4 regions of the Exiguobacterium sp. s138 genome follow, and region 3 is predicted to be linked to each of the others. Evidence: riboswitches for the same ligand, from Rfam matches in the RefSeq annotation. Region 3 holds a riboswitch; each other region holds the start of a gene.
What was found. A riboswitch is a leader RNA that binds a small molecule or an ion and turns the genes downstream of it on or off. The one in region 3 is predicted to bind S-adenosylmethionine.
Positions count from the first base shown of each region.

Region 1: linked by a shared signal. The riboswitch ahead of KNP91_RS11065 (amino acid permease) and the one ahead of mtnK (S-methyl-5-thioribose kinase) in region 3 are both predicted to bind S-adenosylmethionine.
Region 2: linked by a shared signal. The riboswitch ahead of KNP91_RS10220 (Na+/H+ antiporter NhaC family protein) and the one ahead of mtnK (S-methyl-5-thioribose kinase) in region 3 are both predicted to bind S-adenosylmethionine.
Region 4: linked by a shared signal. The riboswitch ahead of KNP91_RS10925 (LLM class flavin-dependent oxidoreductase) and the one ahead of mtnK (S-methyl-5-thioribose kinase) in region 3 are both predicted to bind S-adenosylmethionine.

Region 1 is NZ_JACSMW010000004.1:184,522-188,720, reverse strand. Features, by position in the region: gene KNP91_RS11070 (polysaccharide pyruvyl transferase family protein) at 76-1,494, shown strand; SAM riboswitch class I at 1,603-1,704, shown strand; gene KNP91_RS11065 (amino acid permease) at 1,785-3,185, shown strand; gene mmuM (homocysteine S-methyltransferase) at 3,160-4,092, shown strand; gene KNP91_RS11055 (MarR family winged helix-turn-helix transcriptional regulator) at 4,183-4,199, opposite strand, start outside.
Region 2 is NZ_JACSMW010000004.1:13,717-17,915, reverse strand. Features, by position in the region: gene KNP91_RS10230 (aldo/keto reductase) at 1-374, opposite strand, end outside; gene KNP91_RS10225 (hypothetical protein) at 532-732, shown strand; gene KNP91_RS10220 (Na+/H+ antiporter NhaC family protein) at 774-2,081, opposite strand; SAM riboswitch class I at 2,160-2,263, opposite strand; gene KNP91_RS10215 (metal ABC transporter solute-binding protein, Zn/Mn family) at 2,332-3,285, opposite strand; gene KNP91_RS10210 (alpha/beta hydrolase fold domain-containing protein) at 3,462-4,199, shown strand, end outside.
Region 3 is NZ_JACSMW010000008.1:83,109-87,307, forward strand. Features, by position in the region: gene KNP91_RS14170 (2-hydroxy-3-keto-5-methylthiopentenyl-1-phosphate phosphatase) at 1-68, opposite strand, end outside; gene KNP91_RS14175 (2,3-diketo-5-methylthiopentyl-1-phosphate enolase) at 65-1,255, opposite strand; SAM riboswitch class I at 1,336-1,437, opposite strand; SAM riboswitch class I at 1,645-1,747, shown strand; gene mtnK (S-methyl-5-thioribose kinase) at 1,826-2,995, shown strand; gene mtnA (S-methyl-5-thioribose-1-phosphate isomerase) at 2,992-4,038, shown strand; gene KNP91_RS14190 (sugar ABC transporter substrate-binding protein) at 4,058-4,199, shown strand, end outside.
Region 4 is NZ_JACSMW010000004.1:158,635-162,833, forward strand. Features, by position in the region: gene KNP91_RS10920 (ATP-grasp domain-containing protein) at 1-495, opposite strand, end outside; gene KNP91_RS10925 (LLM class flavin-dependent oxidoreductase) at 492-1,550, opposite strand; SAM riboswitch class I at 1,622-1,727, opposite strand; gene KNP91_RS10930 (DUF975 family protein) at 1,836-2,474, opposite strand; gene KNP91_RS10935 (DUF2325 domain-containing protein) at 2,542-3,807, opposite strand; gene KNP91_RS10940 (DUF817 domain-containing protein) at 3,898-4,199, opposite strand, start outside.

The sequences.
Region 1 (4,199 bases), on a different contig from region 3:
ACAAGATGGTTAAAAAAGCAAAATATATTTTATATTTTTTAAATGAAAACAGAAGTGAGAGGGGAATTATTTTACATGAAACGTATTATTATCCGTGCGGGTATGACACCGTTTGAACAGTTCGACGCAGAATATTTGATGAAGCATAACTCAATCGGAGGGAACGTCGGAAACCTGATTTATCAATACAGTATTTTCCGCACCTTGATGACAGAGGGCACGACGATCACACCGGATTACTACTACTATGAAGAAGAGCGTGCAGATGAAATCAATGCGAACTTCGATTTATATGTCATTCCACTCGCTGATGCATTCCGTAAAGAATTCGTCCCGACACTTCGTAAATATACAAAATTGATTAAAAAACTAAAGATTCCGGTCGTCGTCATCGGTGTCGGTTTACGCGCACCGTTTGAAGCGAATTTAAACGACGGTTTCTCATTTGATGAAGACGTTAAAGCGTTTGTCAGCGCAGTTCTTGAGCGCTCAAGCATGCTTGGACTTCGCGGCGAAATCACATCAAAATATTTGACGCGTCTTGGTTTCCGCGAAGGAATCGATCACAAAGTCATCGGTTGCCCATCGATGTATGCGTTTGGTCGTGATTTGAAAATTCGTGAAACGAATATCACAAAAGATTCAATGATCGGTGTCAACTCGTCACGTCTTGCACCGCAAAACGTCCTTAACTTCATCACACGCGGAATGGAAGAGTACCCGAACCATTACTTCATCCCGCAATGGATGAAAGAGTTACGCTTGACGTACACAGGGACACATCCGATTGCTGACTTATCGGTCACGAACTATCCGGTCAAGATGTCGGATCCGACTTACATGAACGACCGTGTCCGTTTCTTCCTGAACGCACAGACATGGATCGACTTCTTGAAAGAAGCTGACTTCAGCTTCGGAGCACGTCTTCACGGTAACATCACGGCAACACTTGCCGGAACACCAAGTATCCTGATTCCGAAAGATGCACGGATGCGTGAATTAACGGATTATCACCAATTGACACACATCTGGGCAAATGACATCACGGACAGCACACGCTTGTCGGATGTGATTGAGTCGGCGGACTTCCAAAGCCCGACACGTGTTCAGGCACGTAACTTCGACAACTTCGTTGATTTCTTGAACACAAATGATTTAGAGCACATCTATAAAGAAACGAACTATCCGGAGAACGTTCCGTTTGATCGCGAAATGGCAAAAGCAGAGTTGCTCCCGGTCGTTAAACCGATCACAGGAATCAGCATCGAAGAAGCTGTTTCACGTTTTGAATCATACTTCCCAGCCGAAGAGCAAAAAATCGTGGCTGCTCAAAAACGCGATAAAGCAAAAATGGCTGAAAAAGATAAGAAAATCAAGTCACTTCAAGGCAAGTTGAACAATCAAACAAAAGAAATGAAGCATCAACAAGGCACATTGAACCGGAAAGCGGTTCGAATGGCATTGAAGACTGCCGATTTGTTTGCGAAAAAATAAGCGACAGACGTCTTATACCAATTTGGTGTAAGACGTTTTTTTGTATGATAAATTCTGAATTGTGTTGACAATATCAGAACGGGGTTGGTACTGTTATGAAAAATTACATTCTTATCCAGAGAGGTGGAGGGACTGGCCCTTTGAAGCCTCAGCAACAGGTCGAAAGATACTGTGCTAATTCCTGCGGGTGCCGTACCCGATCGATAAGCTTCTTTTTATTGTCGACCGACGCACCCATGTATGTGGGTGCGTTTTTTATTTTATGAGAGAAAGAGGAGTGTGGAGGAGCAATGAAAGAAGGAACGTTTCGTCGGAAAATGGAATCCCGGCATATCGTCATGCTGTCACTTGGCGGTGTCATCGGGACGGGATTATTTTTAAGTACAGGGTATACGCTGGAGCAGGCAGGGCGTGTCGGCACGATTTTATCGTACCTGGTCGGAGCGCTTGCCGTATATCTCGTCATGCTCTGTTTAGGAGAGTTGAGCGTACATATGCCGGAAACCGGTGCCTTTCACAGTTACGCGACAAAATATCTTGGGTCCGGAACAGGTTATACCGTCGCCTGGCTCTACTGGCTGACTTGGACGGTTGCGCTCGGTTCAGAGTTTACGGCGGCCGGTTTATTGATGCAACGCTGGTTTCCGGACGTTCCGGTCTGGCTGTTCAGCACGTTATTCGTTGTCATGATTTTAGGGATTAACGTCTTGACGGTTCGATTGTTCGCAGAAGTCGAATTTTGGTTTTCCGCCGTCAAGGTGCTGACGATTTTAGTGTTCATCGTCTTAGGGACAGCGGCAATCGTCGGATTTTTACCGCTTGCCGAGGGATCTCAGGCTCCGATGCTTGCTCCTTTGACGGAGGGTGGACTGTTTCCACACGGAGCATTCGCCATCTTGATGACCATGCTCGCGGTCAACTTTGCCTATTCCGGAACAGAGTTGATCGGGATTGCGGCAGGTGAAGCCGTTGATCCGAAACGAACGGTGCCGCTGGCCATTCGAACGACTGTCTTCCGGCTCGTGCTATTTTTTGTCGGAACGATCATTGTGCTCGCGATTCTGTTACCGAATGACTCAAAAGGAGTGCTCGAAAGTCCGTTCGTTGCCGTGTTCGAACGGATCGGTCTCCCGTTTGCAGCAGACATCATGAACTTCGTCATCCTGACAGCGATTTTATCGGCAGCGAACTCCGGTCTGTACGCCGCATCACGGATGCTTTGGTCTTTATCCGATCAACGGATGATTACGCCGTACTTTTCTAAATTAAATGCGAGCGGAGTACCGACACGTGCCGTTCTCTTCAGTATGCTCGGTGGTCTGCTTGCCCTGTTCTCCAGCGTCTATGCACCGGGTTCCGTCTACATTGCGCTTGTCTCGATCTCGGGACTGGCAGTCGTCGTTGTCTGGATGAGTATCAGCGCCTCACAGTTCATGTTCCGCAAGCGCTATCTGCAAGAGGGGCATGATCTAAACGATTTGGTTTACCGGACGCCCTGGTATCCGTTTGTACCGATTCTGTCGTTTTTAATGTGTTTGGCTTCATTGATCGGAATCGCCTTTGATCCGACGCAACGGGTCGCCCTCTATTTCGGGGTTCCGTTTATCGCGGTCTGTTACATCGTTCATCATCTGACAAAAACATCATGGAAACGGAGTGTGGAAGATGTCAAAGAACAACAATCCAGTTGAACAACTGTTAAAAGAAAAACCCTATATTTTATTGGACGGAGCACTGGCGACGGAACTTGAACGCCATGGGAGAAATCTCGATGATCCGCTTTGGTCGGCCCGGGTACTGCTTGAAGAACCGGAACAGATTCACCGCGTCCATGCGGATTATTTTAAAATCGGGGCGGATTGCGCCATCACGTCCAGCTACCAAGCGAGTGTCGCCGGCTTCAGCAGCCGGGGGATTAAAGAAGAGGAAGCGATCGAGCTGATGAAACAAACGGTCTATCTGGCACAGCAGGCACGTGCGGAAACCGGACCGGCAGCGGATCACGCTTTGATTGCGGGATCGATTGGTCCTTATGGTGCCTATCTCTCGGACGGATCCGAATACATCGGTCATTACGGAGTCGACGATGCGCAACTTGAAGCTTTCCACCGTCCTCGTCTGGAAGCGTTAATCGCGGCAGGGGCGGACGTGTTGGCATTTGAGACGATTCCCTCCTTGCAGGAAGCGAAAATGCTGTTCCGGCTGCTCGAGGAGTTTCCGGAACAATCGGCCTGGCTTGCCTTTTCCCTGCGTGACGCAACACACATCAGTGAAGGAACACCGTTGAGTGAATGTATCGAAGCGTTAGGAGATCATCCGCAACTGGCGGCGATCGGCGCGAACTGTTTTCCGGCATCGATTGCGACAGAGTTCATCACGACATTAAAACAACTGACGGATGTCCCGATTATCGTCTATCCGAATTCCGGTGAGCAGTATGATCCGGTCAGCAAGACCTGGTCCGGTGAAACAGTGTGTACAGCGTTTGAAGACATTGCTCCGGAATGGTATGCCGCAGGTGCCCGGTTAATCGGCGGATGTTGTCGGACGACACCGGAGCAGATTGAGCGGATTCAGCAAAAGGTGACAATCGGTTAACCGGAAGTCGTATCTAATGAAGGACAAAAAAAGAGAGCGGAATTTTGCATCCGTCCTCTTTTTAGACTGATATTTCGTATTTTCAGAAACTCACCGTTCCCGTAACG
Region 2 (4,199 bases), on a different contig from region 3:
TCGTAAAGTTCGACCATGGCTTTCCATGCTTCGATATACCCTTCAACCGGCCAGTGGATCAGATAAAGATCAAGGTAGTCGGTTTCGAGGCGTTCAAGTGACTCAGCGAAAGCTTCTTTAGTGCGTCCGGCACGAATGTCATCGTTCCATACTTTAGACGTTAAGAAGAGATCTTCACGGTTCACGCCGCTTTCTTTAATTCCTTTGGCGACACCACGTTCGTTTTTGTAAACGGCAGCCGTATCAATATGACGGTAACCGACACGAAGGGCTTCTGCGACGGCAGCCGGTGCTTCCGTCTCTTCATCGACTTGCCAGACACCAAATCCGATTTGTGGAATCGTGACACCATTTGAAAGTTTTGCGTATTGCATGTGTATACTCCTCCTTCAATGAAACGAGAATATGGAATTGCTCGTTTAGTTTAGCATGAACAAGCAAGAACGTCTGTTTCAACGCTCAAGGGAGGAAAAAGACGGTTAGAAAGCGAAATGAGGAGGGTAAAACTATAAAGGAAACGAGGTGTATTTTATGAAACGATCTGTTAAAAACGTACCAAAAGGTGTGTGGGCCGGCCTTGCAGCCTTATTAGGGACACAAGCGGCATGCTTGTTCCTCGGTGCCCGGAAGACAGGGCGGAATCCATGGGTCTGGGGAGGCGCAGGACTGATTCAGTTCCCGCTTCCAGCGATTGCTTACTTCATTCTCAACCGCCAAGACCGGAAAAAATAAGACAAACACAAGACCCGTCGCTGTTGCGACGGGTCTGTTTGTTATGAAACATTTTTTTGACGTGCGTCCGATGTTTTCCGACGCGGGAAGCCGAAAAGAATCGCAAGAGATCCGCAAACGAACAGCAGGAACGGATAAAACAGATAAGGAATCAGTTCCGGAGAGGCCGTTTTCGTCAATTCCGCGGCAATCAGCAACTGGGCGCCGTAGGGAATGATACCTTGGATGCCGCAAGAGAAGATATCAAGAATACTGGCTGACTTTTTTCGGTCGATGTCATACGTATCGGCGATTTCTGCTGCCAGTGGACCGGCGACAAGAATCGAAATCGTATTGTTCGCTGTTGCGAGGTTCGTCGCACTGACGAGTGCTGCCATGCTGAATTCCGCGCCGCGACGTTGAGAGATTTTTTGCGTCAGCGTTTCTTTCAGGTAAGCAATCCCACCGTTAAAGGTGATCAGACTGACGAGACCACCCATCAGTAATGTCAAAATCGAGATTTCCGCCATTCCCATCAGGCCGTCAGACATGGATAGGACAAAACCGCTTAAGCCGAAGCTGCCGTCAATCATCCCGATGATACCTGTTAAAACGGTTCCACCAATCAAAACAAGAATGACGTTGACGCCAAACAAGGCGAGGATGATGACGGACAGATACGGAATCAGTTTATAAAACTCAAACGCCTTCGCTTCGACGACATTTCCTGTGCTTGAGACAAATGCCAGGATGATGATAGTCAGAATAGCTGCCGGCAAAACAATCAGGAAATTGGTTCGGAATTTATCACGCATGTTGGTTTTTTGTGTCCGGACGGCTGCAATCGTCGTATCGGAAATGAACGATAAGTTGTCGCCGAACATTGCGCCACCAACGACAGCGGCGGCCGCAATCGCAACATTGACACCGGTTGCTTCATGGATTCCAAGGGCAATCGGAGCGAGTGCCGCAATCGTACCGGTGGAAGTCCCCATCGCCATCGAGATGAAGGCGGCGATGATGAACAGTCCGCTCATCAGGAGGGACGGAGGTAAAAATGTTAATGACGCATTGACGGTTGCTTCGATCGCGCCGATTGCATCGGCCGTTCCGGAAAAGGCACCGGCAAGCAAGAAGATAAAGACCATAATCATGATGTCCGGATTTCCTGCACCTGCTGCAATCCGTTCCACGGTCTGATTAATACCGCCTTTTGTTGTGACCGCCGCAAAAATCAAGGCAATCAAAGCCGCAATCAGAATCGGAAACTTGTAAAAGTCATCGTAAAAAATACCGGCACCGATAAAAAGAACTAAAAAGACAAGTAACGGTAGAAGTGCCCATTTATTCGGTGTAATCGTTTCGTTCATCAAACCACTCCTTTTCTACAAGTACAAAAAAAGACTCCTTCGCAAGAAAGAAGGAGGTCTTTACTGAAAAAGACGCTCTTCTTATCTCTCAAGCCGCAGCTTGCTGGATTTGGCACAGTACGATTTAATCGTCCGCTGCCGAAACATCATCGGGCCAGTCCCTCCGTCTCTCGCGATAAAAAGAAGTCATTTAATTGTCTGAAATACGTTTTCTACCGTAACGCATCTTTTACTGCATGTCAACACTACTTCACTGAAGTGCTTGTTTGAGAGTCGCGACATTTTCATTCATCAACTCAAAATACGATGCCTTCTGCTGTGCTTTCGTGACGGACTCGAGGTTGTGGATCGTAATGGCCTCCGCTCCGATTTCCTGTTGAATGACACGGGCAACTTTCGGTGAAACCGTCTCTTCGAAAGCGATATACTTCAAGTCGTGAAGTTGGGCTTCCTTGACGATCGCCGCCAGTTGTTTTTGCGAAGGCTCGTCCGACGGAGAGATACCGGCAATCGGCAATTGCGAGAATCCGTAGCGTTCTGCTAAATATCCGTAAGCGGCATGGGTGACGAGCAATTCTTTTTTGGATCCTTCATCAACAGCCTGTTGCAAGTTTTGATCAAGCTTATCGGCCTTGCTATTAAAAGCGGTGAGATTTTTCTCAAACGTTGCTTTTTTAGCAGGTACTTCTTTAGCGAGTGCCGTCGTAATTGATTGAGCCATCACTTTGGCATTGTTCGGATCGAGCCAGACATGCGGATCAAATTTGCCGTGATCATGTTCTTCTGCCGCATGTTCGTCGGTGTGTCCTTCATGTTCATGAAGCGTGGCGCTTGCTTCGAGTAAGTCGATTCCTTTGCTCGTCTCGACGAAACGGACATCATTGCCTTTCAGACTGGCTTTGATTTTTTTCGAGTACGGTTCAAGCGTCGTACCGGTTAAGAGGAACAGATCGCCTTGTGCGATTTCTGTCAGTTGTTTAGACGTCGGCTCGTACGAGTGCGGATCGGCACCGGGTGGAACAATCATCTTGACGTCGATATCGGTTCCGCCAATTTCCTTGGCGATTGCCGCGGTAGCGAATGTCGATGTATACACACGAAGCTTTTGATCAGTCGCATCTTGACTGGATTCGGAAGAACCGCAGGCAGCAAGAAAAGCAGCGCTGACAAAGGCGACCGTGAAAGCTGAAAGTAATTTTTTCATATGAATAAACCCTCCAAAAAGTATTAAAACGTAATTATTCCGATTTGAACCTTTTCACTATAACGAATCCAAAACGAAGCGTCAAGTACAAGTCGGGGAAGACGTTCGACTTCTAAATAAATCGGGTAAAAGATTAATAAGATTAGAAATCGAGAGTAAGCTTTGGAGGTGATGAGGTGAAACGGGAAACTGCTTGGCTGATGGGAGGAGCGGCAATTTTAACGACAGCCGCAGCCGGGGCGAGCATCTGGAACAACTATGGTGCTTTATTACGCTGGACGGAACCGGCGCTTCCGCTGTCGGAAGTCCAACTCGCGCCACGGACGATTTTGTTTAAAACCGTCGATCAACAAGAACTGAAGTTGGATTTATATTATCCGCCGGGTGACGGTCCTTTCCCGGTCGCGATTTATGCGCACGGGGGAGCCTTCGTCAGAGGAAATCGGGATGATGTCTTTTGTTTTACGCCAATCGTGGAACGTTTCCTGGAACTCGGCATCGCCGTTTGCAGTATCGATTATCGCTTGTTTGAGGACGGCAGTTATTTTCCGGATAATCTGGAAGACGTTCGGGATGCACTTTGTTTCTTAAATCAGGAAGCCGACGATTTACGGATTATGCGGGGACGCATGGTGTTGTGGGGAGACTCGGCCGGCGCCGCGTTAATGCTGACGACGGCACTTTCCCCGATGGAATTCATCGGCGAACAAACAGCTGAAAGCCTCCCGTTGATTAGTGGTGTCATTGCCTTGTATCCTCCGACGAACTTCCTCCTGTTCAAGTTCATTCAAACGTGGATTGCCCATATTAAGTTTTACGGAGGAGGACGGGACGAGTGGCGGGAACTCATGACACGTGTCTCGCCGGTAACGCATTTGACAGCAGACTCGCCGCCGATCATGTTGTTGCACGGA
Region 3 (4,199 bases):
ATCAAGGCGATGATATTATCGTGTTCCGTCACGGTCCCGTCAAAGTCACATAATATCCGGATCGTCATTTCGTAATCCCCCAGGCGTCGAGAGCGACCCGAAGTTCTTCCTGCCGCGTGGCGGCACTCGTCAACGATTCACCGGCAAGTGCTGCGTCGAGGGCTTGGCGGAAAGCGAGGACACCGGCCGCAGCGCCCTGCGGATGACCGTGAACGCCGCCGCCGGCATTGATGACGGAATCAGTCCCGAAATCCCGAACGAGCTGAGCGACGAGACCGGGATGAATACCTGCCGAGGGAACCGGAAGAATCGTCTTCGTTTCTCCGATCCGTGTCGCTTCGACAGCAATTCCGCGCGCCAAGTCTTTGGCGAGGGCGACGTTTCCGTACGGCGACGGGAATAACGTCAAATCGGCACCGGCCAGCCGCGGTAAAGTCCCTAGTAAAACAGGGGCTGCAATGCCGTATTCGGGGCTTGCGATTAAGGCTCCGCTTAAGGCCGGATGATTAAAGATCGGAACGGAAATGTCCGGATCAGCCGCCAATTCGCGCAGGACATCGAGTCCATATGTAAACGTATTGAGCAGGAAAGCGGTCGCACCGGCTTCGATCAAACGTTTCGCCTGATCCTTTAAGCCGAAGACGGGACCACTCAACGTAATCGCGTAAAGCGCCCGTTTGCCGGTTTTTTCGTAATGGGCATTCAGGACTTCACGTCCGATCCGTGCCCGGTCAAGTGCCGGTGTCAACGGATTGTCGTATAGAATCTCATCATCTTTGACGAGATCGATGCCGCCCGCGAGCTGCGCTTCGAGTTGTTCCCGCAAAAAGGTGAGGTCCCGACCGATGACGCCTTTAAAGATGCTCATCAACAGAGGACGGTCGTGGACTTGAATCAATTGACGGACGCCCTCGATGCCGAATTTGGCGCCGGGGAAGTCAGTGGTGAATGAAGCCGGAAGCTGTAAATCTGTTAATTTGATTTGTCCGTCGAGCGACAGTTTGCCGAAGACCGTCGTTAAGATGGCGGAAAAGTCGCGTGAGACGTTGTGTTCCGGATAACGGATCGTGATGTAGCCTTTGCCGTCATGTTCTTCGGTATGAACAACTTGTCCTTTGAACGATTCAAGCTGCTGTTGTTCCAAATGATTTAAATCGGTCCACGAACCAACGGTCAAACCGAGCGCGATTTGTTCTGCCCGTTTTGGTAACTGATCCGTCGTTCCGAGTTGGTAGGTTGCGGTAATATACGTCATATCGACTGTCTCTCCCTTGTTGAAGAATACAAAAATGGTCCCTCGTCAATGACAAGAGACCATGAAAAATTGCGCGTGGACTCTTATCTGTCAGCGTAATAGCTGCAAGAATTAGCACCGTGCCAAGTGGTCGGTTGCTGCGACATCGTAGGGCTCGTCCCTCCGTCTGCTCTTGATAAGAATTGGATGAAATTGTGAAATCTAATTGCAATTTTTACATGAGATTCGTCACTTGTCAAACTATATTTTGAAAATTTATTTTTTTGAAAATACTTCTTCTATAGACGGTTCCGTTTTTGAAGCCACTTCACTAAAAAATGGAATTGACAGACGGCTAGCAACGCACGTAGTATTCAAATCAACATCAATCACACGACAACTACATATGACTCTTATCGTGAGTTGGCAGAGGGAATTGGCCCGAAGACGCCGCAGCAACCGACCATCCGGCACGGTGCTACATCCAACAGACATTCGTCTGAGAGATAAGAGGACGGAATATTCTGCCGCGCCTCTTTTCTTTGACGAAAAGAGGCGTTTTTTCGTGTGATCACCAAGGAGGAAAACAGAATGGGGTATCAAGCATTTACAGTACAGGACGCGATTGAACGGGTCCGGACAATTGGTTTGATCGGCAATGAACCGGTGACGGCAGAAGAAATCGGCGACGGGAATTTAAATCTCGTTTTCCGGATTCAGGCAGGAGAAAAACGACTGATTTTAAAGCAGGCGTTACCATATGCGAAAGTCGTCGGCGAAAGCTGGCCGCTGTCGCTCGAACGGGCCTGGATTGAACAATCGGCCCTAAAAGAATTCGCGAAAGTCGCCGTTCCGTTCGTCCCGCATGTCTACCATGCGAGCAAAGAAGAAGCATTCACAGTGATGGAAGATTTGTCGCACCTGACAATCGTCCGGGGCGGACTGCTTGAAGGGGAGGAGTATCCGTTGCTCGCGGAACACATCGGTTCGTATTTGGCGCGGACGCTGTTTTATACATCGGATTTTGCACTTGGACCGGTCGCAAAAAAACAAGTGGCGCGTAACTACTATAATCCGGATCTCTGTGATATCACGGAAAAATTAATCTTTACGGATCCGTTTTATGACGCGGAAACGAATGCGATTGAAGCAGGACTCGAAGCGGAGGTCGCCCGGATTTGGAACGACGCGGAGCTGAAACGGGAAGTCGCGAAGCTTGAAGCATTGTTCATCACGAAGGGCGATGCGTTATTGCACGGGGACTTACATACCGGAAGTATTTTTGCTTCAGCCGATGAAACAAAAGTCATCGATCCCGAGTTCGCCTTTTACGGACCGTTCGGTTTTGATGTCGGACAATTCATCGCGCATCTCTGCTTTGCCGCGTATCCGAACTATGCCGAGTTGCGGGAAGCACGGGTCAAGGATATCGACACGTTTTGGCTGACCTTTGCTTCGACGTTCAAAGCGTTATGGGAACGGGAAGCCGCCGAACCGTTCCGTTCAGCGGACGGGCTTGTTGACGATGTCCTCAGCACGATTTTACAGGACGCACTTGGCTTTGCCGGTTGTGAATTGATCCGACGGACGATCGGACTCGCACCGGTCGCCGACCTTGAGAGCATCACTGATGAAACAGAGCGACTCGAGCGGAAACGGCATGCGTTACGTCTTGGAGTGGCACTGATCAAACGCCGGACCGAATGCAAGACGTTCACTGATTTACGAAACTTCGATTTGACGGAGGAACTCAGCCGATGAGCCGATTCGTTCAGAGCATCATCTATGAAAACCGGACGGTGACGATTTTGGATCAGACCCGTCTTCCGGAAGAAGAACATTATGAAATCATTCATGACTTGGCGCAGGCGATTGACGCCATCAAACAATTACGGGTCCGCGGCGCACCGGCCATCAGTCTGTTCGGCGGATTCGTCCTCGTTCAGGAAGCGTTTCGGACGACAGGGACGCTGACTGAAGCAAAACAGGGGCTGTTGACGGTGTCGGCACAATTACTTGCGACCCGTCCGACGGCGGTCAATCTACGAAATGTCCTTGATGAGCTGAATCAGCTGATCGTTTCAGCTACGACGCTAAAAGAACTGCCGATACGTCTCGAACAAAAGGCATTGGAACTTTATACGACGGATGCCAAGACATCACGTCAAATCGGGGTTCATGCACTGGAATTGTTCGAGTCCGGTGATCGGGTACTGACGATTTGTAATGCCGGATCAATTGCGACAGCAGCTTACGGAACGGCGCTCGCTCCGTTTTATCTTGCGAAAGAACAGGGGATTCCGCTCGCGGTTTATGCTTCGGAAACGCGGCCTTTGTTGCAGGGTGCACGTTTGACGACATGGGAGTTGCAACGGGCAGGGATTGACGTCACCTTGATCACGGACAATATGGTCGCGCATACGATCAAAGAAAAAAAGATCACGGCAATCATCGTCGGAGCGGACCGGATTACCCGGAACGGCGATACCGCCAATAAGATCGGAACGTTTCAGCTGGCCTTGCTGGCCCGTGCGTTTGGCATTCCGTTTTACGTTGCCGCACCGCTCTCGACGTTCGATTTTACGAGCCTGTCAGGAGACGAGATCGAGATTGAAGAACGCGATGCACGTGAAGTGACACAACTTGCCGGAAAAGCGACGGCACCGGCCGGCGTAGCAGTCTTTAATCCGGCATTTGATGTGACACCGCATGAATTGATCACGGCGATCATTACGGAACTCGGAGTCATCGAGCATCCTTCCGTAGAAACGATTGAACAAATGGTTGGACAGCAAACAAACTAAACAGACAGGGGAGATCGAGATGAAAAAATTAGCATTGGCTGTACTGGCACCAGCGGTCTTACTGGCTGCTTGCGCGAACAGTGAAGCAACACCGATGAAAAAAATCAGCGGTGTACCGGAAGGGGTTCAGGGTGATGTCAAGATTGCCGTTATCCGTAACC
Region 4 (4,199 bases), on a different contig from region 3:
AAACGTCGGACCGTCAAGATACGTCTCGAGTGCTTCAATCGAGTGGAACAACTGGACGCCGAGCCCTTTTCCGGCACGGTTGTGTTTTGTGATGAACGAAGATACGCCGATATTTTTCGCCGCTTCAACAATCTGATCACGTCCGACGGCAGCCGTCGTTTTCGGAACCCGGATACCGGCTTTTCGAAGAGCCGTATACTGATTGATTTTACTGACTTCCAGTCGCAACGCACGTGTTCCGTTGAAGACCGTCCGGTCGTGTTCCTCGAGCCACGCGAGCACCCCTTCCGTCAGTTCCGGCGCGTAGCGGTGCCCGCGCGTATGCGAAGACGCACTCATCCGGCTGTAGAAGACGCCTTCCGGCGGGATTTCATCAAGCGGTACCTGTCCTTCATCGAGATGCCACTGTTCGTACGGCAGTTCCAGTTCCTCCAGTCGTTTGATCAGATGATCCGTCCATTCCTGATTTTCGTGTAAGATATGAATTTTTGTCATTTGATTTGACCTACCTTTCGTTTTTCTTCGACGAGCGGCATGACGTCGCGCGCGAAGCGTTCCATTTCTTCCAGTTGCGGTGAGAATTGAAGGAGCAACAGAGTAACGCCGACGTCTTCAAAGGCAAGAATCCGCTCGGCAATCTGTTCCGGTGTCCCAATTAAATCAGGACGGAGTCCGCGGTTCGAGACCGAATAGTCATTCCGTTTTACCTGTTGTTCGAGTTGCGATTTACTGACGAAGTCATCATACCCGGCGTACCCGGCACTGTCTTCCTTCACATCCGTAATCCGTTGCCACTCGCGCACCGCCTCTTCTTCCGTATCGCGGCAGATGATATAAGCTGCCAGTCCAAAACTTTCAAGCGGCGGTTGCCCTGTCGCTTGTCGGCGCGCCTTCATATCCTCAATCTTAACGGACACTTCTTCCACTGTTCCGCCGTGCATGACATAGGCATCACAGTGGTTGACGATGGTTTGCTTGCCGGCTTCACTTTCTCCACCTGCATACAATTTGATGCCCGGGCGTTGCGCCGGTTTTGGATGTAGTTGTGTCTTCTCGAGCGTATAGTAGTTACCGTCAAAGCTGTACGGGGAAGCATCTGCCCATAACCCTTTCATGATCGTGACAAACTCTTCCGTTCGGGCGTAACGTTCGTCGTGAGCCGTGAAGATCCCGTTGTACTGCCGGGCTTCTTCTTCCCACCAGGCGGAGACGACGTTCAGCGTAAAGCGCCCGTTGCTGAGTTGATCGATGTTTGCTGCCATCTTCGCGGTCGTCGCCGGATTATGGAATCCCGGACGGACGGCTGTCATGATTTCGAGACGCTCCGTCGTTGCGGCAATCGCCGCTGCTGTCGTCCAGGCTTCGAGACTTGGTGCTTCAAGCCCTTTGATGTCATTTAAGTTTAATTCCGCAATCAGTGTCGTCGAAAACCCGATTCGTTCTGCCGTTTGCGCGACCTGTTTCGCATAGTCGAACGTCGCCGGCATCTGTTCGTCTTCAACATTTCGTAACCATCCGCCAAAAATCGGTAACCAAAATCCATACTCCATCCGTTATGTCCCCCTTATAAAAAAATCGCTCTTCTCGAAAATCGAAAAGAGCGACGGATTGATCATGTCTGCTCTTATCTTCAAAGGAAAAATTCCTTTTAGGAAGTAGCACCTTCCGCTACGCGCGGGGTTGCTGAAGTGTCTTCGGGCCGTTCCCTCGACTTCTCTTGATAAGAATTATTGGAATTATCGTACACTTTTTAGCAGAGTAAAGCAACCATTAAACCTTGTTTTCCAATCGGAATTAAAAAAGGACGAGAGCTTGGCTCCCATCCTCTTCTCAAATTAATATGGTGCTACAAACGTTGATTGTTCACCAGGTGCTTCTTCTCCGCGGATCCGGTCGTAGAATTTCGCAAGCGTGACGCTGAAATAAGGTCCGACCCATAAGAAGGCGATTCCGATTGTAATTAAACCAAGCAGGAACCAGCCGATGAATGAAAGAACAAGCATGAAGGCTTCCATCTTATGTCCATCCATCATTTGTCGCGAACGTGTAATGGCGTCCAAAATACCGATTGACGGCTCATCGCGTAAAATGTAGAACGTCAAGAGGTATGAAAATGACTTGATGATTCCCGGGATGATCAGTAGTAAGAACCATAAACCAAGAAAAATACTTTGAACAATCGAAAGACCGACTGCTTTTAAGAAGATTTTGTACGGCTCAAACAAATCAACGATTTTCGCCTGTTCTTTCCGGGCGACAGACATCGCAAGCCATGTCCAGCCAATTGCTAGGGGTAGCAAAAGAATATTCAGTAAGAAACCGATCAAATCAATGGCTTGGATATCTTCATTCGCATCAGAAGAAAACATCGTTGGAATACCTTGAATGATGAGAAACAGTAAAAACATAAGTGCCATGAAGACCCAGCGACCACTGAGCGCTTCACGGGCGGATAATTTTAATTCTTTAATCATGAAGATCCTCCTCAAAATAAGTTCTATCTCTATTTACGGCTAATTAGGAGAGGAGTTTCATCTTTTTTCAGGATTTTCCTGTTTTCAACTGATTTAAGCGGGCTTTTTCAAGTTGGCGCTGGCATGCCGTATACAAAGAACGCCGCCCATCCAGCCGTTCCATCGCAAAGGGGATGTCATGTTTTTTCGCCTGGGCGATGACGTGTGCAGAAGCCGCATGAGATACCCGGCTTGTGACGACGACGATGGCATCGGTCTTTTTGGCAAGACCGGCGATTTTCTTCGCAGATTGAGCATCACCCGACAGATGAATCAGTTCGATTCCAGTTTTTTCGAAAAACGTCCGGTAGACCGGAGCTTGCTGTTCATTTCCGACGATGACGAGCCGCATGCCTTCGAACGATGCAAAATCGAGTGGTTCCTTATCAACGAAGTCAATCGGTTGTCCCGGTAGCGACGTCGTCACAAGCGGTGTCAACGGTTCGGATTTCTTTTCACGAATTCGGCGTGTCTTCCGTTCCTGTTTGACTTTCGACTTGCGTTTCATTTGTTTCAGATAGCGTTCCGATTTTTTGACGGCTGATCCGTGAGTCGGTTCAACTGACGAAGGTCCTGATGTGGTTGGACTGTTCGACGTTTCTAACAGTTGTACCGTCGGTTCTTCATATTGGAACGGATACTTCCAAGCAATCGTCAGTGTTTCCGGACGACCTTTCCACATGACGAGATCGACGAGCTGTCCTTCTTTCAGATGGAAGAATCGCATGTCTTCAACCGGTGTGGCGTAATAAAAGGACTTACCCGTCTCATCCTTTAATGGTCCTTCGACCGTCGATTCAATGATGCCATGATTTTTAACGATACATTTTTCAAAAACGATTCGTTCAGACAGTGGCTTCATCCGGTCAGTCGCGACAACAGCCATCACTTCAAGTGTCGTCCGGCGGGAGTCCTGATGTACGACTTGGACACGGATTTCCATTCCATGTTCAAGGTTCCATTGCCGGATTTCTGTTTCCGAGATATGACTGTTCGGCCATTCCCGTAAAGAACCACCTTTTAATTCCCGCACAAACGTATAGGCGTAACGTTGTTCGATGACAGGATTGATCTGTGCAGGAGGAATGACAGATTGTTCGAATGTGACCTCTTCTTCTGGTTCGCTCCACGCGATGTCCGGTTTTGCGGAGGGTGTATAGTAACGCGACATCTGCACCCATTCATCGATTCCCCGGATTTCCTCGAGCAGTAAGTCCCATTCTTCCACCGTTTCGACTACTTTCATTTTACCGGCGACTAACGTCTTCGCCTGCTCTACGATTTGTTGCATCATCTTCGACAACCCCTTTGCTTTTTTTCCAATATAGCAAGGGGCTGTCGGTTAGGTTGCTCAAAAAAAGACCAGGTTATTTTTTGTATATGGTTAGGATTTTATTTCGATTGAAGGATCACCGAGCCGGTATTTTTCGACGGAGACAATCAGAATCGTGATGATGACAAGTAAAAACCAGGACGATAACTTCCCGAAGTCGACCAGTTCCCATCCATCCTGCTGATTCGGATACACCCATCCTTTAAAAAAGGTCACGATGTTTTCCGCCAGCCAGATGAACCAGGCAATCAACCCAAACGAGAGGGTGAGCGGCATTCGGTAGACCGTTTCATCCAGACGGAAATAGACCCAGGACTTATAAAAGACGAGAGCAACAAGTCCCATCAAAATCC